Linked DNA regions of Planctomyces sp. SH-PL14. The protein of the gene in region 1 interacts with the protein of each later gene in a pairwise test. Links are inferred from orthologs where the notes say so. Each region holds a gene or a part of one and is shown on either strand. Other genes may lie near its edges. The genes, in order: VT03_RS00640 and VT03_RS29090.

Region 1 (10,846 bases):
TGAAGCTGACCGTGGTGCTGCTGGCCCTGGCGTGCGGGAACGTCCTGTTCGGGACGCTGGCCCAGGCGGAAATGGATGTCTGGAAGGCGGTCTCGGAATACTTCCGGATCGACATCCGGAACCTGTTCATCGACGGCGCCCCCTGGCTGAACCTCCGGGAGCTCGTGACGTGGGTTCCGTTCGACATCTTCACCCCGAAGGCGTGGTTCCCCGAAGGGGGGCCGTTCGCCGCGAACTGGGGGTTCCTGTATCCCCGCGGCTGGACGATCGGCATCCTCATGATGCTGAACCTGCTGGCGGCGCATCTCGTCCGGTTCAAGGTGGTCGCCAAAGGGACGCGGCTGATCGTCGGCTGGGCGGGGATCGTCTTCGGCATCTTCATCACGTGGCTCGTGATCTCCAGCGGCAACAACGTCCACGGAGTCGAAGGGGAAAATCTCGTCTCCTACGAGACCCTGTGGCGGCTGGCGGGCGTGGCGGCGTTTGCCCTGACGGCCGCTTCGATCTGGGGCTCGATCGGCGCGACGAGCCGGGCGGCGTTCTGGGGGCTGATGGCCTCGAGCGCTCTGTGTGCGGCGCTGAGCGTCTACCTCATTTCCTCCGAGCCGCTCAGCGCCTCGTCGATGCGGATTCTGTATCAGCTCGCGAAGGGGACGATCGCCGGGCTGGCGATCCTGATTCCGTCGTGGGTCGTGTTCGGCAAGCGGGCGGGGATTGTGGCCCTGCATGCCGGGATCGGCCTGATGATGGGCTACGAGGTCTACGTCGGGATGCATGCCGCGCGGATGGAGGCGCGGATGCAGATCGAGGAAGGCCAGGTCATGAACTACACGTACGACATCCGCGCCGTCGAGCTGGCGGTCGTCGATCCGTCGCCGTCGGACCATGACCTGCACACCGTCATCCCGGCGGCCCGGCTGCAGAAGGGGGTCAAGTTCCATGACGACCGGCTGCCGTTCGACATGGAACTCGTGGAATACCACGAGAACAGCGAAATCCAGATGCGGCTCCCGAAGGACAAGGACGTCAAGACTCCCGCCACGAAGGGGCGGGGGCTCGAGATCCTGATGGAGCCGCGGGCGGTCGGGACCGGTGTCGAGACGAACCAGAAGGCGGACGTCCCCTCGGGCTATGTCCGGATCCTGGATCCGAAGAGTGGCAAGGAAGACGGGGTCTACCTCGTCAGTGCCCTGCTCTCCCGGCCGGAGACCATCACCTTCGATGGCAAGCCGTACCAGCTCTCGCTCCGGTTCCGGCGGGACTACAAGCCGTATCAGATCGAGCTCAAGGACGTTCAGAAGAACGACTACGTCGGCACGAACCGTCCGAAGGACTACCGCTCGAAGATCCACCTTGTCGACGAGCGGAACGGGGTCGACAAGGACTTCGAAATCTGGATGAACAACCCTCTCCGCTACGCCGGCGAGACGTTCTACCAGAGCAGCTACATCCCCGCCGGGGCGATGGGGGACAACCGCGAGATGACCGACTTCCAGGTCGTCATCAACGAAGGGTGGATGACCCCGTACGTGGCGTGCATGATCGTTGTCGTCGGGATGCTGTACCACTTCTGGCTGATGCTTTCCCGGTTCCTGCGGACGGCGAGCGCCGTTCCGGTGACCGACGGGGTTGCCGAGGGATACGACTGGACGGTCCTGGCGCCGGCTCTGGCGCTGGCGACGGTCGCCGGGCTTTACGCCTCGATGGCCGCGTTCCGTTCCGCGAAGCCGGTGAACGGATTTGATCTGGCGGCGTTCAGCGCCATTCCGATCTTCGATGGCGGCCGGGCTCAGCCGATCGATTCCTACGCTCTCAACAACCTGATGCAGATCTCCGAGCGGCAGACCTTCAAGGATGCCGAGGGGAACAAGCGGACGGCCGTCGAATGGTTCCTCGACTCGATCGCCAAGCCGGAGGACGTGGCCGCGAAGTATCCGGTGTTCCGGATCGACCATCCGGACATCGTCAAGAGCCTGAACCTCGACTGGCGGGAGTCGCACCTCTACAGCCGCGAGGAGATCGAGAAGACCTGGCCGCAGCTTCAGTCCCAGATCCAGACCGCCGGCGACAAGCGGGGCGAGGACCGGAGCATTGAAGAGCGGAAGCTGCTCAGTCTGGCCGGGAAGCTGAACCAGTTCGAGAAGATGAAGGCGGCGTTCCTCGACATGCGGGACATGCCGCAGGGTCTGCCCGTGATGCCGACCCGCGAAGAGTTCCAGAAGGACCCGCAGGGGGCGCAGGCCCGGGCCTCGCAGGTGGCGGATCTGCTCCACAACGCGCGGGACCGGTTCAGCCAGATGCACCTGCCGCTGGTCGTCCCGACGCACTTGGGACGCGGCAAGTCCGAAGAGGGGCTGCTAGCGATGCTGAAGACGAACTGGGAGCCGACGGCGCTGGCGTCGATCTATGCCCACATCGGCGGATCGGCCGGGGAGAAGATTCCGGCCCTCGATCTGCTCGAAGAGATCCGGGCCGCTTATCGCGACGGCAAGGCGGACGTGTTCAACGCCAAGGTGGTCGAGTACCGCAAGCTCATCGACGGCCTCTCGGACGACGAGCGGACGGTGCCGGGAACCGGCTCGACGCTCAACGTCGTGAAGACGAACTACGAGGCGTTCTACAACCGGTTCGCTCCGTCGTGGCTGGCCTTCATGCTCTACGTGCCGGGGATGGCCCTGATCCTGCTCGGCTGGCTGATGGCCCCGATGGGATTCTTCCGCCACCTCCGGGCGGCCGGATGGGGGATCACGGCGGTGGCGTTCATCCTGCACACCTATGCCCTGGTGGGCCGGATCTACATTTCCGGACGGCCTCCGGTGACCAACCTCTACTCGGCGTCCGTCTTCATCGGCTGGGCGATCGTGCTGATGGGACTGGGGCTGGAACTCGTGTCGCGGATGGGGATTTCGACGCTGGCGGCGGCGCTGGCGGGGTTCCTGACGCTGCGGGTGGCCGATGCACTGCGGTTCGACGGCGACACGCTGTCGGTGCTAGAGCCGGTGCTTGACACACAGTTCTGGCTGGCGACGCACGTGGTGTGCATCACGCTGGGGTACGCGACGAGTTATGTCGCCGGGCTCCTGGGGACCGGCTACCTGCTGGGGGGCGTGCTGACGCCGTATCTCAACTCGAGTATCCGGCAGCGTCTGGCGAACATGACCTATGGGACCGTGTGTTTTGCGCTGCTGTTCAGCTTCTTCGGGACGGTTCTCGGGGGGTTGTGGGCGGATGACTCGTGGGGGCGGTTCTGGGGTTGGGATCCAAAGGAGAACGGGGCGCTGATCATCGTCCTGTGGAATGCGCTGATTCTGCATGCCCGGTGGGACGGGATGGCTCGCGGGCGGGGGGTGGCGATCCTGTCGGTGCTGGGGAACATTGTGGTGACGTGGTCGTTCTTTGGGGTGAATGAGCTGGGGGTGGGTCTCCATTCCTACGGGTTCACCGAGGGGCGGCTGCGGTATATCGGGATGTTTGCGTTGGCTCATGTGGTGATTGCGGCGATTGGTTCGTTGCCGACGTCGGCGTGGATGTCGTACCGGGCGGAAGACAACCGGCCGACTCCCCCGCGGCTTGGTGACACGGCGGCGAGCTGAGGCACCTGCAAGCGGAGTTCAAGCAACCACGCGCATTCGCCGATTGGTGGTCACCCAACACCGGGTCCAGGGGCACCCTGGTGGGGAGTGCAGAGGGGCAACGCCCCTTTGCCCGCCGGAGGCCGTCTCGTCGAGAGATGTCTGAAGGAGTGAGTATCCAAGCGCGGACACCGTGTCGTATGCCCTCTCACCAACCCGCAGGGATTGCAAAGCGAGCGGTGTAGATTGAGGGAGTCCTCAACGCTGGTACCACAAAGGGGACGTCCGTTGCTTACCGCGGTTCCTCATAGAAGTGCCTCCGGCGGCAAGGGGGCGTGGCCCCCTTGACCCCTGGCTGCCGTCGCACGTTGGGTTTGAGCTGGCATAGTCGGGCCGGCAAGGACGTGGTTCGAGCCGGCGGGACAAGCCATCCCATTCCTTGCTGCATCAGCGCCGCCCGATCCCACCCGCCGCCCGCTTCGGATAGACTGTCCGTCTTGGACGGCTCCGAAAGCGAGACAGCTGAACCTCGTGTTCATCTCCCGTGTCGTGAGCCGGAACCGATCCTGAGTTCACCCGCTCCGCACACGCCACGATGTCTGAACTGCCTGAGTACGTTCGCCACACAAGCCGCAAGGCCCGGATCGCTTCCCGCGGGTTGGCGCGGGCTTCCGGGGCGACGAAAGACGCCTGGATTCGTGAAACCGCCCGGCAGCTTCGCTCGAGGTCGGCATTCCTCATCGAGGAGAACGCCAAAGATCTGGAAGCGGCTCCCGGGTATGGCCTGACGTCAGCCGCGATCGACCGGCTGCGACTGACGGCACCCCGGATCGAGGAGATCGCGCGGGCAATGGAAGAGGTGATCGGGCTGCCGAACCCGGTCGGCGAGGTGATCGACAGCAATGTTCGCCCGAACGGGCTCCTGGTGACGCGGGTCCGGGTTCCGCTCGGCGTCGTCTTCTTCATCTACGAGTCGCGGCCGAACGTCACGATCGACGCGGCGGCGCTGTGCGTCAAAAGCGGAAACGCGGTGATCCTCCGCGGCGGCAAGGAGGCGTTCCACAGCAACCAGGCCCTCTACCGAATCCTGGCCGACGCGCTTGAAGCGACAGGACTGCCGCGGGATGCCGTACAGCTCGTTTCGACGACGGACCGTGAGGCCGTGCGGCTGTTCCTCAAGGAACGCGAGAACATCGATGTCGCGATTCCCCGCGGCGGGAAGTCGCTGATCGAGACCGTGACGGCTGAGGCGACGATGCCGGTCATCAAGCACTTCGACGGGGTGTGCCACGTCTACGTCGACGCGACCGCCAACTTGGAAATGGGAGTCGAGATCCTGCTGAATGCCAAGGTCCAGCGGCCGGGGGTCTGCAACGCGGCGGAGTGCCTGCTGGTGCACGAATCGGTCGCGGCGGCGTTCCTGCCGCTGGCGGGGGCGAAGCTGGCGGCCGCAGGGGTCGAGCTTCGCGGCTGCACGCGAACGCGGGAGTTCCTGCCGGACGCGAAGCTGGCGACCGAGCAGGACTACCGAACCGAGTACCTGGGTCTCGTCCTGAGCGTGCGGGTCGTCGACTCGCTGGACCAGGCGATCGAGCACATCACGGAGTACGGGTCGCACCACACCGAAGCGATCGTCACGAACGACCATCCTTCGGCGATGCGGTTCGCGACGGAGGTCGATTCCGCGGGGGTGATGATTAACGCCAGCACGCGGTTCAACGACGGCGGCGAGCTGGGGCTGGGGGCGGAGATCGGCATTTCGACCGACAAGTTCCACGCCCGCGGGCCGTGCGGGCTGCGGGAGCTGATGAGCTACAAGTACGTCGTCTACGGGCAGGGACAGGTGCGGAAGTAGGAGTGAAACACCAAGACACAAAGGAGGCACCAAGAGCACAAAGAGGAGAAGGACGGAGAGCGGTGCGAACCTTCCTCGCCCTTGTCTGAATTCTTGGTGCCCTTCGTGACTTCTTTGTGTCTTGGTGTTTAATCCTCTTTCCGCCCCACCGACAGGACCTTGAGAAGCCCCGGGATGAGCCGGCGGAAGGCGCGGGCGCGGTGGCTGATCTGCTGCTTCACGAGCGGTGAGAGTTCGCCGAAGGTTTCGTGGTATTCGCGGACGAGGAAGTAAGGGTCGTAACCGAATCCGTTCGGGCCGCGGGGTTCGTCAAGCATCCGGCCGCGGCAGGTGTCCTCGAAGCTGAGGACGATGTTCCCTTCCGGATCGGAAACGGCGACGTGGCAGACATAGCCGCCGCCGCGTTTCTCTGGCGGGACGCCGGCGAGTTCGCACATCAGCTTGGCATTGTTTTTCTCGTCGGTCGCTCCCTCGCCGCTATACCGAGCGCTGTAGACCCCGGGCTCTCCCTTGAGGAAGTCGACCCGCAGGCCGCTGTCCTCGCCGATCGCCCAGTGCTTGAGGTGGAGCGCCGTCTGGCGGGCCTTCTTGGCGGCGTTCTCGGCGAACGTCGTTCCGTCCTCGATCACTTCGGGGACATCCGGAAACTCGGCAACGGCGACGAGCGGGATCGCGTACGGAGCCAGAAGGTCGCGGATTTCCCCCGCCTTCTTGAGATTGCGGCTGGCGAGGACAACGGTCGGATAGACGGTGGCAGGCTTCATGGGCTCTCGGACGACGGGGAGTCCCGCAGTCTATCGGCTCATGTCCCGGCGGCCACCGACTCGGCCTGGAACGTGCGCGTCCGGTTCCGACCGTCCCGCTTCGCCTGATAGAGCGCGGTGTCGGCGGATTTCAGCAGACGCTGCAGGGCACGGGCGTGGTCCGGAAAGGTCGCCGCGCCGATGCTGAGGGTGACCCGGAACTCCTGGTCCTCGAACCGGATCGGGGTCCGTTCCACCGCCTGCCGGATCGACTCCGCGATCCGCACCGCCCCGGGACCATCCGTCGCCGGAAGCAGGATCGCGAACTCTTCGCCGCCGTAGCGGGCCGCCAGCGGCTGGTCGCTCTCGCGAGTCATCGCCAGGACCCGCTGCAGGACATGAGCCACGGCCTGAAGCGCGGCGTCGCCGGCCGGGTGCCCGCGGCGGTCGTTCACCGACTTGAAGTGATCGATGTCGAGCAGCAGGAGCGAGAACGCCTCCTCCCGGTCGCCCGACCGCTCGAGGAGCGCCGAAAACTCGGCGTCGAACGTGCGGCGGTTGGGGAGGAGCGTGAGAGGGTCCAGACGCGCCTGCTCGGCGACGCGGGCCCGGTCGACCGTCTGTGTGAGGAGATCCACCAGATACCGCGCGGCCCACTCGATGAGGCTCCGGTCGGCGTCCGCGACGTGCGATCCCGACCGTCGAGTCAGACACAGGAGCCCGACTGCCGCGTCCTGCCGCTCGATCGGGACCGAGACGACCGTTGCGAAGGGGAGCGGCGCCGTGGACTGGTCGAGGTGCTGAGCGTCGTGAATGTGCAGCCCGCGTGTCTGCGCAAGCCGCGGCAGCAGCCGGTCCTCGGCGAGGATCCAAGCTTCGCCAAGCGGGCGCGGGAGGGCGGCCCCGGCCCGGATGACGGAGCTCTCCGGGGTGAGCTGGGCCCCGAAGAGATGAACCGTCACCCGCTCGAAGTCCGCCAGCAGCGCGAGCCGGCGGAGGAACTCCAGGACCATCTGGGCTGGGCCGTGGAAATGCTGGTCCACCACTCCCCGCAGCTCGAGGATCTCGCGCGAGACCGACAGTTCCGAGTCACGCTGCGTCGTGTGTTCTTCCCGCCGCAGCTCGTCGCCCAGCAGCGTGAGGACGCGGGACCAGAGCGCTTCGTCGGCCGGCGAAGGATCTTCGTGATCGTGGCGGAGAAAGCTGGCCAGAACCCCCCAGGGATGGGCCGGATCGCCGATGGGACGCAGGATGACGTCCGACAGCGCGGCGCGGGCGGCGGCATCCAGGCCGCCGACGAGCGGGGACGCACCGTTGGAGGCGGGGCTGGACTGGGAGATCAGCGAACGGTGGAGGATGCGGTGGCGAGTCAGCTGGGGGAGAATGGCGGGCGAAATCGACAGCCGCTGCCGGGTCGCCGCCGACAGCTCGTGCGAGTGGACCAGCGTGAGGACGCCTGAGCGGTGGCGGAAGACGGCGGTTGCCTCCGCGGCGTCGTGCTCCCGCGTCGCCGACTGGAGCCGCCGGAGCCGGTCGTCGATCGCCCCGGGGCTCAGGACGCAGTAGAGGAGCCGCAACTCCGCGGCGAGGATCTCCTCACGGGCCCGGGCGTTGTCGAGAGACTGCTGCAGCTGCTCCCAGTCGCGGCTGCGGTTCCGAACGCGGCGGATCTGGTCCCAGACGACCACCGGAATCGCAGCGGCGATCCCCCCGAAGGCCAGCCAGCCGGCCGGGGGGGCGAGCGATGCCACGGTCAGGAGGGGGAACGGAGACATCCTGTGCGGAGGGGGGACCTGAGGAGGGTGCCGACAGTCGACCGTCGGAGGTCTTCGGCAGCTTGCTCTTGGATGAAGCCAGCCGCATCGTCCTCCTCTCCTGCGTGAGAAGACAGAGCGTCCCTGCCGATTGCGTCCAAAGGCCGCGTCGCCGATCGACAACAAGACCGGGCGACCGTCACAGGCGGACGGAAACGCGGACGCGTGTTTGTGAAACGCTCCGAAACCTTGGACACTATCTCATGGCTGGCGGCCGATCCGGTCGCGGATCTCCCCCGCTTTCCCGCCCATCACCGATCTCCCTGGCAGTGCCATCATGATCGTGCAAGAGAAGCGTCCCTATCTCGTCGCGGTCCTCTCGGGACTCATTCTGCTGGCGGAAGTCCTGTTCCCCGGGTCGGTTTCCTACGGCGGGCTTTACGTCCTGCCGGGGCTCATTGCCGCCTCGCTCCCCGCGGCCCAGCGGTACCGGCTGCTCACCGGCGTGCTGGTGGTCCCGCTCGCGTCGCTGGCGCTCCGCTGGATTCTCGGGACCGTCGACCAGATCGTCCTGTCGCAGACGGCGATCACGATGATCGCGCTGTGCGGGCTGGCGACGTGGTCGTCCCGGATCTCGGGGGGACGGCGCGGACGGGGGGCGGGAGCGGGCGAGTCCGGGACGTTCGTCGCTCCAGCGCTCCTGGACGAGGACCGGCTCCTGCTGGACGGTCTGATGGACGCGATCCCGGACGACATCTACTACAAGGACTGCGACGGCCACTACCTGCGGATCAACGGAGCCAAGGCCCAGCGATCCGGACTGAAATCGCCCGACGACGCGGTCGGAAAGACGGACTTCGATTTCTTCCAGAAGGAGCATGCCGAGGCGGCGCTGCAGACGGAGAAGTACATCATCCGGACCGGGGCGCCGCTCCAGGATATCGAGGAACGGCTGCAGTGGCCCGACGGACACGTCTCCTGGGTCTCGGCGACCAAGGTCCCGCTCCGGACGCGGCTGGGGGACATCGTCGGGACGCTCGGGATCTCGCGGGACATCACCGCCCAGCACGAAACGGAAGCCCTCCTGCAGGAGGAGCGGGACCGGTTGCGGACGCTCATCGACAACCTGCCGGACAACATCTTCATCAAGGACACGAACTTCCGGTTCGTCACCGTCAACACGGCGAACGTCAAGGGGTTCGGCTGCCGGGACGAGTCGGAGATCATCGGCAAGGACGACTATTCGTTCTGCCCCCCGGAGCTGGCACGGCTCTACCGGGAGGACGATCGCCGGGTCCTGGCGGGCGAGGTCCTGCTGAACCGCGAGGAAATGTTCCGCGCGCCCGACGGCAACCACTGGATCCTCACGACGAAGGCTCCTCTGCGGAATCTGCGGGGGGAGGTGACGGGGCTGGTCGGCATCTGCCGCGACATCACGGAGCGGAAGAAGGTCGAAGAGGAGCTCAAGGCGGCCAAGGAGGCAGCGGAAGTCGCGAACCGGACCAAGAGCGAGTTCCTGGCCAACATGAGCCACGAGATCCGGACCCCCATGAACGCGGTGCTGGGGATGACCGAGCTGGTGCTCGAGACGTCGCTCGATTCCCGGCAGCGGGACTACCTCCAGACGGTCCACCAGTCGGCCGAATCGCTGATGGAGATCCTGAACGACATCCTTGATTTCTCGAAGATCGAGGCGGGGCGGATCGAGCTCGACCCGTACTCGTTCGACTTCCGCGAGTGGCTGGGCGACGTCCTCAAGACGATGAGCGTCCGGGCCCACGCCAAGAAGCTGGAACTGGCGTGCCGCGTCGCTCCGGACGTGCCGAAGGTGGTCAAGGCGGACGGGCTGCGGCTGCGGCAGGTGATCCTGAACCTGGTGGGGAATGCGATCAAGTTCACCGACCGTGGCGAGGTGGTCCTGACGGTCGACCTGATCCAGCGGCTGGGGGGGCGGGCGGAGTTGCATGTCCGGGTCCGCGACACGGGGATCGGGATCTCGGGGCAGCACCAGCAGCGGATCTTCAAGGCGTTTGAGCAGGCGGACTCATCAATGACCCGCCGCTACGGCGGGACGGGGCTGGGACTGGCGATCTCGTCGCGGCTGGTCCAGCTCATGGGCGGGGCGATCTGGGTCGAGAGCGAAGTGGGACAGGGAAGCATTTTCAACTTCACCATCTCGCTGGAGATCGGGGACGACGCTGTCGCGCTGACACCGACCGCCCCGAAGTCGGTCCTGGGGTTGCGGGTCCTGATCGTCGACGACAACGAGACGAACCGTCGGATCCTCGAGGAAATGTGCCGCAACTGGGGGATGAAGCCGGTCGTCGTCTCCGACGCCAACGCCGCGCTCGAGGTGCTCAAGGAGGCGGCCGCCCGGTGCGAGGCGTTCCCCATCGTCCTGACAGACGCCTGCATGCCGGATATCGATGGATTCACGCTGGTGGAGCACATCCGGCAGGAAGCAGCCATCGCCAGCACCGTCATCATGATGCTGACGAGCGTCGACGAGCGGCCCGACCCGCAGCGGGAGGAGTCGCTCGGCATCCGCTCCTATCTCGTGAAGCCGATCAAGCAGTCCGATCTGTTCGACGCCGTCGTGGCCGCGTTTGACGAGGAGCCCCGGATCCGGGCGGTGACCCAGGGGGCCGGGGAGCTGGCCAAGATCCGGCCGCTCAAGATCCTGCTGGTGGAGGACAGCCTTCCCAACCAGAAGCTGGCAATCGGGCTCCTCTCGCGCTTCGGCCATACGCTGGAGCTGGCCACGAACGGTCAGGAGGCATTCGACCGGGCCACGGGAGAAGAGTTCGACCTGGTCCTGATGGATGTCCAGATGCCGGTCGTGAACGGGCTGGAGGCGACGCAACTCATCCGCAAGTGGGAACAGGACCGGCGGCGGGCCCGTCCGGTCCCGATCATCGCCAT
Region 2 (10,829 bases), 7.4 Mb from region 1 along the record:
CGACAGCCCGGAGACCTCGCCCATCAAGGTCTCCGTGAAGGATTCGCCGGTCACGATCCCGCCGATCGAGATCAAGAAGTGATCCGTTTCGCGAAGGGTGTCTCCTTCGCCTGCTCGAAACAGGCCGGCGCCACGGCGGGATGCTTTGCGACAGAAGGGGGATGTGCCATGTGCCGTTGTTGTCGCTGAATGTCCGCCGCCCGGTTCGAGTGCGCCCGCTTTGGGCCGTCTTCTCTCAGTCCCGCTTCGTCTCAGGAGTCTCTCGTCATGCAGCGTTCGAATGCGTCCAGGCCGAGCCGGTCATTCCGGGGCCAGCGTCAAGGCTTCACCCTCATTGAGCTGTTGGTCGTGATCGCGATCATCGCCACGCTCGTCGCCATCCTGCTCCCGGCGGTCCAGCAGGCCCGCGAAGCGGCCCGCCGCTCCTCCTGCTCGAACAACCTCAAGCAGATCGGGATCGCCGTTCACAACTTCTACGACGTCAAGAAGAAGCTCCCCAGCGGCGGCCGCCCGCCGGAAGCGGCGACGGTCCGCATCGGCGTGTTCACCGCCATTCTGCCGTTCGTCGACCAGAAGGTCCTCTACGACAAGTACGACACCTCCGTGAACTGGAGCGATCCGCTCAACCGGGAAATCGTCAACAAGCGGATCGGCGTCTACGAGTGCCCCTCGTCGCCGAAGCACAACAACCAGCTCGACTTCGCTCCGGACCTGACCCCGGGGAACTGGGCGCCCGGTGGAACGTTCACCGGCATCGTCTCGGTCGGCGACTACGGCGCTTCGCTCGGCATCGATCCGCGGCTCAACAACACGACCTTCCCGGCCACGGCCGCCACCATGGGGGCTCCGCTCCGTCCGCTGCTGTTCCCCAGCCCGCAGTTCACGACGAACGCCACCGCGTCGACGAACGGGATGCTCCCCAAGAATTCGGCGCTGCGGTTCGAGGACGTGGTCGACGGGACGTCCAACACGATCGCCGTCTGGGAATCGGGCGGCCGGCCGTACGTCTACCAGCGGGGTCCGAAGCAGGTCGGCGCCCTCATCAGCCAGCACCACGTCAACGGCGGCGGCTGGTGCCGGCCCGCCAGCGACATCCTCTTCGCCGGTTCGAACAAGACGGGGAACCAGATCCCCGGCCTGTACCTGAACCGGACCAACGGCGATGACGTCGCGGACGAGAGCTACAGCATGACCGGCTATCCGACCTACGGAACGGAAGGGACCAGCCAGCCGTTCGCGTTCCACAACTCCGGTCTCAATGTCCTGTTCGGGGACGGCGCGGTCCGGTTCATCGATGAGGACACCCCGATCGACATCGTGGCCGCCCTCGTGACGCGGAACCAGGGGGGGAACGAGGCCCCCGTGGCTTCGGCGTTCTAGTCTGAACGAGCGGGGATGGAAGCGGACCGCTGTTCGCTTCCATCCTCCCCGCCGTTCCGATATCCGATCCGTCGCCATCCACTGTGTCGTCACGTCCGCTGACCCGAAAACGGGAGGCCCTTTCGAAATGTCCCGCACACGCTCGGTCCTGCCGGGCTTTTCCTTGAGCTTCGGCATCACGCTGCTCTGGCTCACGTTCCTTCTGGCGCTGCCGATGCTGGCCTGCGCCGCCAAGGTGTTCGAGCTGACCCCCGAGAAGTTCCTGGCGGCCGTCTGGACCCCCCGGACGCGGGCGGCCTACATGGTCACGTTCAGCACCTCGTTTGCCGCCGCCACCGTCGACACCGCCCTGGGGATGCTGCTCGCCTGGGTGCTGGTCCGGTACGAGTTCTTCGGCAAGCGGATCATCGACGCCCTCGTCGACCTCCCCTTCGCCCTCCCGACCTCCGTTGCCGGCCTCGTCTATTCGACCCTCTATGCGAAGAACGGCTGGCTCGGAAAGCACCTCGTTCCCTGGGGGATCGAAGGGGCGTACTCCCAGCTCGGGATCATCCTCGTCCTGATCTTCATCGGGCTGCCGTTCGTCGTCCGGACGGTCCAGCCGGTCCTCGAGAGCCTCGACGCCGAGCTCGAGGAGGCGGCGACCTGCCTCGGAGCGACCCGCTGGACGACCTTCACCCGCGTGATCCTCCCCGCTCTCTACCCCGCCCTGCTGACCGGCTTCACGCTGACCTTCGCCCGGGCGATCGGCGAGTACGGTTCGGTCGTCTTCGTCTCGGGGAACAAGCCGTTCAAGACGGAAATCGCCCCGGTCCTGATCGTCGCCAAGCTGGAGGAGTTCGCGTACGCCGAGGCGACCGCGATCGCCGTCGTCCTCCTCGTGATTTCGCTCGGCCTGCTGCTGGTCATCAACACCCTCGAACGATGGAGCCAGCGCCATGCCCTCTGAAACCTCCACCGCGCCCCAGGCGACACCCGCCGCCGGCCCGGGCAAGTCACCGGCCGCGGCGCACAACGCGGGACCGATCGTCTCGTTCAAGCAGGCCCAGCAGGATCCCGTCTGGGTCCGCTGGGGCCTGATCGGACTGACCTACTTCGTCGTCGGCCTCCTGATCGTCCTCCCCGTTTACCAGGTGTTCTACATCGCGTTTTCGAACGGCGTGGCGGCTTACTGGAAGGCCCTCACCGCCGATCCCGACACGCGGCACTCGATCTTCCTCACGCTCACCGTGGCCCCCATTGCCGTGGTCCTGAACGTGATCTTCGGCGTGGCGGCGGCGTGGCTCCTGACCCGCTTCCGCTTCCCTGGCCGGACGCTGCTCACCTCGCTCATCGACCTGCCGTTCGCGATCTCGCCCGTCGTGGCCGGCCTGATGTTCATGCTCCTGTTCGGGATGCAGGGCTTCCTCGGTCCGTGGCTCAAGGGGCATGGCATTCAGCTTGTCTTCGCCTGGCCCGGGCTCGTTCTCGTGACCGCCTTTGTCACGATGCCGTTCGTGGCCCGAGAGCTGATCCCGATCATGGAGGCGATCGGTTCCGACGAGGAGATCGCCGCCGTCAGCCTGGGGGCGAACGGCTGGCAGACGTTCTGGCGGGTGACGGTCCCCAACATCAAGTGGGGGCTCCTGTTCGGCATCATCCTCTGCAACGCCCGGGCGATGGGGGAATACGGAGCGGCCAAGGTCGTCTCCGGCGGCATCTCGGGAAAGACCGACACCATTCCGCTCCGCGTGGAAAAGCTGTTTCAGGAACAGCCCTTGCCTGCGTCCTACGCCCTTGCCTCCCTCCTGACGATGCTCTCGATCGTGACCCTCCTGCTCCGCATCTGGCTTGAGCACAAGACCAGCCAGCAGGTTCAGGAAGTCAAGGCGGAGCACGCGGCCACCTCGCACTGAGTCGTGGCATCCCCCCTTTTCGAACAGTCGACTCGTCACCGGACAACCGGAGCTGTCATGAGCATTTCAGTCAAGAACGTCACCAAGCGGTTCGGCAACTTCGTCGCCCTCGACAATGTCTCGCTGGAGATCCCCAACGGCGAGCTGACCGCCCTGCTCGGCCCCTCGGGATCGGGCAAGACGACCCTGCTGCGGATCATCGCCGGGCTCGAAACCGCCGATGAGGGAGAGATCCGCCACCACGGCGAGGACGTCACCGAGCTGCCGCCGCGGGAGCGGAACGTCGGGTTCGTGTTCCAGCACTACGCCCTGTTCCGTCACATGACGGTCTTCCAGAACATCGCCTTCGGGATGGAGATCCGGAAGGTCAAGAAGGACGTCATCAAGGCGTCGGTGCTGGAGCTGCTCCGCCTGGTCCGGCTGGCCGGGATGGAGAACCGCTACCCGAGCCAGCTCTCGGGTGGGCAGCGGCAGCGGGTCGCGCTCGCCCGGGCCCTCGCGGTGCAGCCCAAGGTTCTCCTTCTCGACGAGCCGTTCGGGGCTCTCGATGCGAAGGTCCGCCAGGAGCTGCGGCAGTGGCTCCGCCGCCTGCATGACGAGATCCACCTCACGAGCGTCTTCGTGACGCACGACCAGGAGGAGGCGTTCGAAGTCGCCGACCAGGTTGTCGTGATGCACGGCGGCCGGATCGAACAGGCGGGCTCGCCGCAGCAGGTCTTCGAACATCCCGCCAACCCGTTCGTCATGGACTTCCTGGGGCAGGTCAACGTGTTCCACGGCCGCGTCGAAAACGGCCAGGCGGTCATCGGCAGCGGCCTGCATTTCGCGTATCCCGAGTATCAGAACAGCGAGTCGCGGGACGCCAAGGTCTATGTCCGGCCCCATGAACTCGACATCGACACGACTCCGTTCGCCCAGCGGAACCTGCGGGCGACGATCATCCACATCAACCCGATGGGATCGATGGCCCGCGTGCAGCTCCAGGCAGAGGAGTTCGACCTGCCGATCCACGTCGACGTCAGCCACGATCGGACGCGGGAAATGAAGCTCGCCGCCGGAATGGCGGTCTTCGTCGCCCCCAAGAGCATGCGGGTCTTCCTGCCGGACTATGCGATTTAGGAGGAGTCGAGCGTCAGGAATCGAAGGTTGAGCGCTCGGGAGCCGCTTCTCGATCGCTCAACATGCCCCGCCCCTCAACGCTCAACGCACAGCCATGCGTATCCACCACGACAACCTCGGCACCATCGGCCAGACGCCGCTGGTCGCGATCAACCGCCTGACGTCGGGACTCGGCGAGACCGCCGCGCGCGTCGCCGCCAAGATTGAAGGGCGGAATCCCGCCTTCAGCGTGAAGTGCCGGATCGGCGCGGCGATGATCCTGAACGCGGAGTGTCAGGGATTGCTCCGCCCCGGTTCGCACGTCGTCGAAGCGACGAGCGGCAACACGGGGATTGCCCTGGCATTCGCCTGCGCGGCCCGCGGCTATCCGCTGACGCTGACGATGCCCGAGACGATGTCGCTCGAACGCCGCGCCATGCTCCGGAGCTTCGGCGCGGAACTGGTCCTGACTCCCGCCGACGAAGGGATGCGGGGCTCGTTGATTCGCGCGGAGGAGCTTGCGGAGCAGCCGGGGTGGTACATGCCCCGGCAGTTCGAGAACCCGGCCAACCCGCAGATCCATTTCGAAACGACCGGACCCGAGATCTGGAACGACACCGACGGGACCGTGGACGTCTTCGTCGCCGGCGTCGGGACCGGCGGGACGATCACCGGCGTCGGTCGGTATCTCAAGCGCGAGCGGCGGAAGAACGTCTACATCATTGCGGTGGAGCCCGCCTCCAGTCCGGTCCTGTCGGGCGGCAATCCGGGGCGGCACAAGATCCAGGGGATCGGGGCGGGGTTCATCCCCCCGCTGCTCGATCAGTCGGTCATCGACGAGGTCCAGCGTGTCACCGACGACGACGCGATCACAATGGCGCGGCGGATCACGCGGGAGGAGGGAATCCCCTGCGGCATCAGCTCCGGCGCCGCCATGGCCGTGGCCCTGCGGGTCGCGGCGCGGCCCGCGTTCGCCGGGAAGCTGATCGTCACGGTCTTTCCCGATGCTTCCGAACGCTACCTCTCGACCGAGCTGTTCGAAGGGCTCACCTCGCCGGCTCTCGACCGGGACCTGCTCCCCGCGGCCCCGATTACCTTGCCCCCGTTCGACGTGGGAGACGAATGACATGACCCATCGCGATCCTTCCCCGTCCGCTCACCCGACCGCATCGTCGCCGCCGTCCCCCTCCGCGGTTCCCTCGTCGTCGCCGCCCTCGGCGCATCGGCGGCTGCGGCCGACGGAGACGGCTGAGCCGCTCAGTCCGGAGATCGAACACCTGCTCCTCGAAGCGCTTCGGGGCATCCGCTATGGCCAAGTGCTGCTGATCGTGCAGGACGGAAAGGTTGTTCAGATCGACCGAACGGAGAAGGTCCGCATCGCCCACCAGTGAGTCGATCGTCGGTGACCGTCAATCGAGTCGGGGATTTAAAGCGTTGGGGTTTCATCAGATGCGACGCACCTCTTACAGGAGAGCCGACTGCCGGACGAAGATTCGCTTCCTTCGCTTTCAATAAATACCTATTCTGTGTACATTCATTTTGCACGAGGCCGAGGCTTTCGAAGTCGGGAGGACAGTCATGAGCGTTTCGACGATCTCGCCGGCGGAGGTGGCGGATGCACTCCGCAGTGGCCCGGGGGCGGAGCTGATCGATGTCCGCACGCCGGTCGAGTTTCGCGGCCTGCACGCGACCCCGGCCCGGAACGTTCCGCTGGACCGGCTGGAGACGATCGCTGACGGGGACCGGACCCGTCGGCTCTATGTGATCTGTCAGTCGGGGGCGCGGGGAGCGAAAGCCCGCGACGAACTGGCGTCGCGCGGGTTCACGAACGTGATCAATGTCGAAGGAGGAACGCTCGCCTGGGAGAAGGCGGGGCTTCCGGTTGTCCGCGGCAAGAAGGCGATCTCGCTGGAGCGGCAGGTGCGGATCGCGGCCGGCTCGCTCGTCCTGCTGGGGGTGGTTCTGTCATGGCTCGTCCATCCGTACTGGATCGGGATCTCGGCCTTTGTCGGAGCGGGTCTGGTCTTCGCCGGGGTGACCGACACCTGCGGCATGGCGCTGATCCTGGCCCGGATGCCGTGGAATCAGATCCGCGATGAGTCCTCCTCGGACGCCGCGGCCTGCCGCCTCTAAGAACGCCGCTGTTGCTCAAGCCGCCCTGAACTCGCATTGAAGAGAGTCCACCGCGAATGTCGGACAATTTGTTGCAGCGTAGCGTCACGACGTCGGTCGCCCGGAACCTGGCGAACACGACGAAGACCGCTCCGAAGATGATGTCGATCACCCCGCGGTGGCTCTTAAGCCTGCTGCCGTGGGTGCAGGTCGAAGGGGGGACGTACCGGGTCAACCGGACGAAGGTCGAGCTGACGAAGGCGCAGCGGATCGAGATCGACGTCTCGCAGGAAGTCGTCACCTTCAACCCGGAGGCGCTGCGGAGCGTTCCGCTGTTCTCGGGGCTCTCGACGGCGATCACGACCCGGATGGCGAGCCGCTTCAAGACGGAAGAGGTGTCGCTGGGGAACAAGCTCGTTGTCGAAGGGGAGGACGGGAACAAGTTCTTCATCATCGCCCAGGGGCAGGTGGAAGTCCTGAGCAAGGGGGTCCACGGGAGCGACCTCCGGCTGGCGCTCCTGACCGACGGCGAATACTTCGGCGAGTCGGACCTCGTGGCGGACCGTCCCTCCGATGTGACGGTCCGGACCATCACCCCCTGCATCCTGCTGACGCTCTCGCGGAAGGACCTCGACGCGGCGCTGAAGGAGAGCCCGAACCAGGCGTCCGAGTTCTCCCGGGCGGTCACGGAGCATGAAGAGCTCCGTTCGACGGTGAACCGGTACGGAGAACGGAACATCGACCTCGTGTCGGGGTTCGCGGAGAACGTCGAAATCCCGGAGACGTTCGTCGACTACTCGGCGCATCCTCGGGAGTACTCGCTCTCGGCGATCCAGACGGTGGTGCGGGTCCATACGCGGGTGTCGGACCTGTACAACGGCCCGTACAACCAGCTCGAAGAGCAGATGCGTCTGACGATCGAAGGGATCAAGGAGCGTCAGGAGTGGGAGCTGGTCAACAACAAGAAGTTCGGCCTGATCCACTCGGTCGACCCGGCCATGAGAATCAGCACCCGGTACGGGGCTCCGACGCCGGACGATCTGGATGATCTTCTGGCCCTGGTGTGGAAGAAGCCGGCGTTCTTCCTGGCGCATCCGAAGGCGATCGCGGCGTTCGAGCGGGAGTGCACATGGCGGGGGGTCCCGCCGGTGACGATGAACCTGTTCGGCACGCCGGTGATCATGTGGCGTGGTGTCCCGCTGGTCCCGTGCGACAAGCTGGAGATGAAGAGCCGTTACCAGTCGAACCAGTGGTTCGGGACGACGAGCATTGTCCTCCTGCGGGTGGGCGAAGCGGACCAGGGTGTTGTCGGCCTGCACCAAGCGGGGATCCCGGGTGAGATCATGCCGAGCCTGTCGGCGCGTCTGATGGGCCTCGACAGCCTGGGAGTCGCGTCGTACCTGCTGACGCTTTACAGCTCGTGCGCGGTGCTGACGGACGATGCACTGGGCGTCCTGGAGAACGTCGAGGTCGGTTACTACCACGACTACGAACTCCGCGAGCACCGCGGCTTCGAAAACGGCCTCGGAATCTGAGCCCGGTTTCACTTTGAAAACACCAGCCCGAAGCGCCAGCGAGGGACTTCTCGCCGCCAAACCGCACTGGGGCTTCGGATCGGTCCCCTCCCCCTTCAGTCAACGTCTCCCTCGAGTCTCACCATGTCGGACAATTTGTTGCAGCGTAGCGTCACGACGTCGGTCGCCCGGAATCTGGCGAACACGACGAAGACCGCTCCGAAGATGATGTCGATCACCCCGCGGTGGCTCTTGAGCCTGCTGCCGTGGGTGCAGGTCGAAGGGGGGACCTACCGGGTCAACCGGACGAAGGTCGAGCTGACGAAGGCCCAGCGGATCGAGATCGACGTCTCGCAGGAAGTCGTCACCTTCAACCCGGAGGCGCTGCGGAGCGTTCCGCTGTTCTCGGGGCTCTCGACGGCGATCACGACCCGGATGGCGAGCCGCTTCAAGACGGAAGAGGTGTCGCTGGGGAACAAGCTCGTTGTCGAAGGGGAGGACGGGAACAAGTTCTTCATCATCGCCCAGGGGCAGGTGGAAGTCCTGAGCAAGGGGGTCCACGGGAGCGACCTCCGGCTGGCGCTGCTGACCGACGGCGAATACTTCGGTGAGTCGGACCTCGTGGCGGACCGTCCGTCGGATGTCACGGTGCGGACCATCACCCCCTGCATCCTGCTGACGCTCTCCCGGAAGGACCTCGACGCGGCGCTGAAGGAGAGCCCGAATCAGGCGTCCGAGTTCTCCCGGGCCGTCACGGAGCATGAAGAACTGCGTTCGACGGTGAACCGGTACGGGGAGCGGAATATCGACCTCGTGTCGGGGTTCGCGGAGAACGTCGAAATCCCGGAGACGTTCGTCGACTACTCGGCGCATCCTCGGGAGTACTCGCTCTCGGCGATCCAGACGGTGGTGCGGGTCCATACGCGGGTGTCGGACCTGTACAACGGCCCGTACAACCAGCTCGAAGAGCAGATGCGTCTGACGATCGAAGGGATCAAGGAGCGTCAGGAGTGGGAGCTGGTCAACAACAAGAAGTTCGGCCTGATCCACTCGGTCGACCCGGCCATGAGAATCAGCACCCGGTACGGGGCTCCGACGCCGGACGATCTGGATGATCTTCTGGCCCTGGTGTGGAAGAAGCCGGCGTTCTTCCTGGCGCATCCGAAGGCGATCGCGGCGTTCGAGCGGGAGTGCACATGGCGGGGGGTCCCGCCGGTGACGATGAACCTGTTCGGCACGCCGGTGATCATGTGGCGTGGTGTCCCGCTGGTCCCGTGCGACAAGCTGGAGATGAAGAGCCGTTACCAGTCGAACCAGTGGTTCGGGACGACGAGCATTGTCCTCCTGCGGGTGGGCGAAGCGGACCAGGGTGTTGTCGGCCTGCACCAAGCGGGGATCCCGGGTGAGATCATGCCGAGCCTGTCGGCGCGTCTGATGGGCCTCGACAGCCTGGGAGTCGCGTCGTACCTGCTGACGCTTTACAGCTCGTGCGCGGTGCTGACGGACGATGCACTGGGCGTCCTGGAGAACGTCGAGGTCGGTTACTACCACGACTACGAGAACAAGCGGCAGAAGGCGAAGTGAGCCCCCCGACTCCTGATATCCTCGTCTTCCCCGATGGCCTGAGAACCGGCGCAAGCCCATGAACGAGATCACCCCGGACCTGGTCGCCCAGATCGCCACCCGGCTCTACAACGCGAACCCGCACTCCGGTCCCGATCCCGCATCGAGCCTGCCGGCGGGCACGCCGTCGTTCGAAGGCCCTCCCGCGGTCCCGACGGCGCCGTCGCTGCCGCAGGTTGGTCCTCTGCCGGCACAGCCTTCGAGTGTGCAGACCATCTCTTCTCCGACGAGCTTCCCGTTCTCGCCTTCGGGCCACTCGGGGAGCGCGGCGCCGTGGTCCGGCTTCGGCGGAACTGGGCATTCGGGGTTCTCGCACTCGGGCGCCGGCCAGCAGGACGGACTGCGGGAGTTCGTGAAGCGGGTCCAGTCGACGGACCATCGCGGGACGAGCGGCCTGTGCAGCGGACCCGATGACAACGGGTTTCTGCAGCGGCTCCTCTCCCGGACTGCCCCTCCGGGACCGTCTCGCCCGCTGGATGTTGATGCGGTCCGCCGCGACTTCCCGATCCTGAACCAGCGGATCCATGGCAAGCCGCTCGTCTGGCTCGACAACGCGGCCACGACGCAGAAGCCCAACAGCGTCATCGACGCGATCTCGCACTTTTACAGGAACGACAACTCAAACATTCATCGCGCCGCCCACTCGCTCGCCGCCCGGGCGACCGACGCCTACGAAGGGGCGCGGGAGAAGGTGCAAAAATTCCTGGGAGCCGCCTCCCCCAAGGAGATCATCTTCGTCCGCGGGACGACGGAAGGGATCAACCTCGTCGCCCAGACGTACGGCCGCAAGTTCCTCCAGCCGGGGGACGAGATCGTCCTTTCGACGCTGGAGCACCACGCCAACATCGTCCCCTGGCAGGCGGTCGCGCGGGAGAAGGGGGCGGTCCTCCGCGTTATCCCGGTCAACGATCGGGGCGAAATCAAGATGGAGGAGTACCAGGCGCTCCTCGGACCGCGAACCAAGATCGTCACGCTCTCCCACGCCTCGAACAGCCTCGGAACGATCCTCCCGATCGCCGAGATGATCCCGCTCGCGAAGCGTTACGGGGCCCGGGTCCTGATCGACGGCGCCCAGACGGTCTCGCACATCCCGGTCAACGTCCAGCAGCTCGACTGCGACTTCTTCGTCTTCTCCGGCCACAAGATCTTCGGTCCCACCGGCATCGGGGCGGTCTACGCCAAGCCGGAGGTCCAGGAACTCATGCCC

The links.
Region 2: the proteins of VT03_RS00640 (region 1) and VT03_RS29090 interact in binary tests that used the Escherichia coli proteins (3 or more experiments, as listed by UniProt). The link is inferred for Planctomyces sp. SH-PL14 from one-to-one orthologs.

Annotation. Positions count from the first base shown.
Region 1 is NZ_CP011270.1:165,069-175,914, forward strand. Bases 3,429-6,297 are described here. They hold VT03_RS00640 (glutamate-5-semialdehyde dehydrogenase), read left to right. Parts: upstream 3,429-4,167; coding sequence 4,168-5,427; downstream 5,428-6,297. Other genes in these bases: ccsA (cytochrome c biogenesis protein), read left to right, coding at 3,429-3,593; rdgB (RdgB/HAM1 family non-canonical purine NTP pyrophosphatase), read right to left, coding at 5,556-6,191; VT03_RS00650 (GGDEF domain-containing protein), read right to left, coding at 6,230-6,297. Also shown: more of ccsA, read left to right, coding at 1-3,428; more of VT03_RS00650, read right to left, coding at 6,298-7,945; VT03_RS00655 (PAS domain-containing hybrid sensor histidine kinase/response regulator), read left to right, coding at 8,262-10,846. UniProt on the Escherichia coli protein: Catalyzes the NADPH-dependent reduction of L-glutamate 5-phosphate into L-glutamate 5-semialdehyde and phosphate. The product spontaneously undergoes cyclization to form 1-pyrroline-5-carboxylate.
Region 2 is NZ_CP011270.1:7,545,754-7,556,582, forward strand. What follows is about bases 2,512-5,363. They hold VT03_RS29090 (sulfate/molybdate ABC transporter ATP-binding protein), read left to right. Parts: upstream 2,512-3,332; coding sequence 3,333-4,394; downstream 4,395-5,363. Other genes in these bases: cysW (sulfate ABC transporter permease subunit CysW), read left to right, coding at 2,512-3,275; cysK (cysteine synthase A), read left to right, coding at 4,489-5,363. In the rest of the region: VT03_RS29070 (hypothetical protein), read left to right, coding at 1-82; VT03_RS29075 (DUF1559 domain-containing protein), read left to right, coding at 268-1,380; sulfate ABC transporter permease subunit CysT, read left to right, coding at 1,508-2,329; more of cysW, read left to right, coding at 2,319-2,511; more of cysK, read left to right, coding at 5,364-5,499; VT03_RS32985 (YezD family protein), read left to right, coding at 5,501-5,764; VT03_RS29105 (rhodanese-like domain-containing protein), read left to right, coding at 5,952-6,506; VT03_RS29110 (family 2B encapsulin nanocompartment shell protein), read left to right, coding at 6,563-8,020; VT03_RS29115 (family 2B encapsulin nanocompartment shell protein), read left to right, coding at 8,144-9,583; VT03_RS29120 (cysteine desulfurase), read left to right, coding at 9,642-10,829. UniProt on the Escherichia coli protein: Part of the ABC transporter complex CysAWTP involved in sulfate/thiosulfate import. Responsible for energy coupling to the transport system.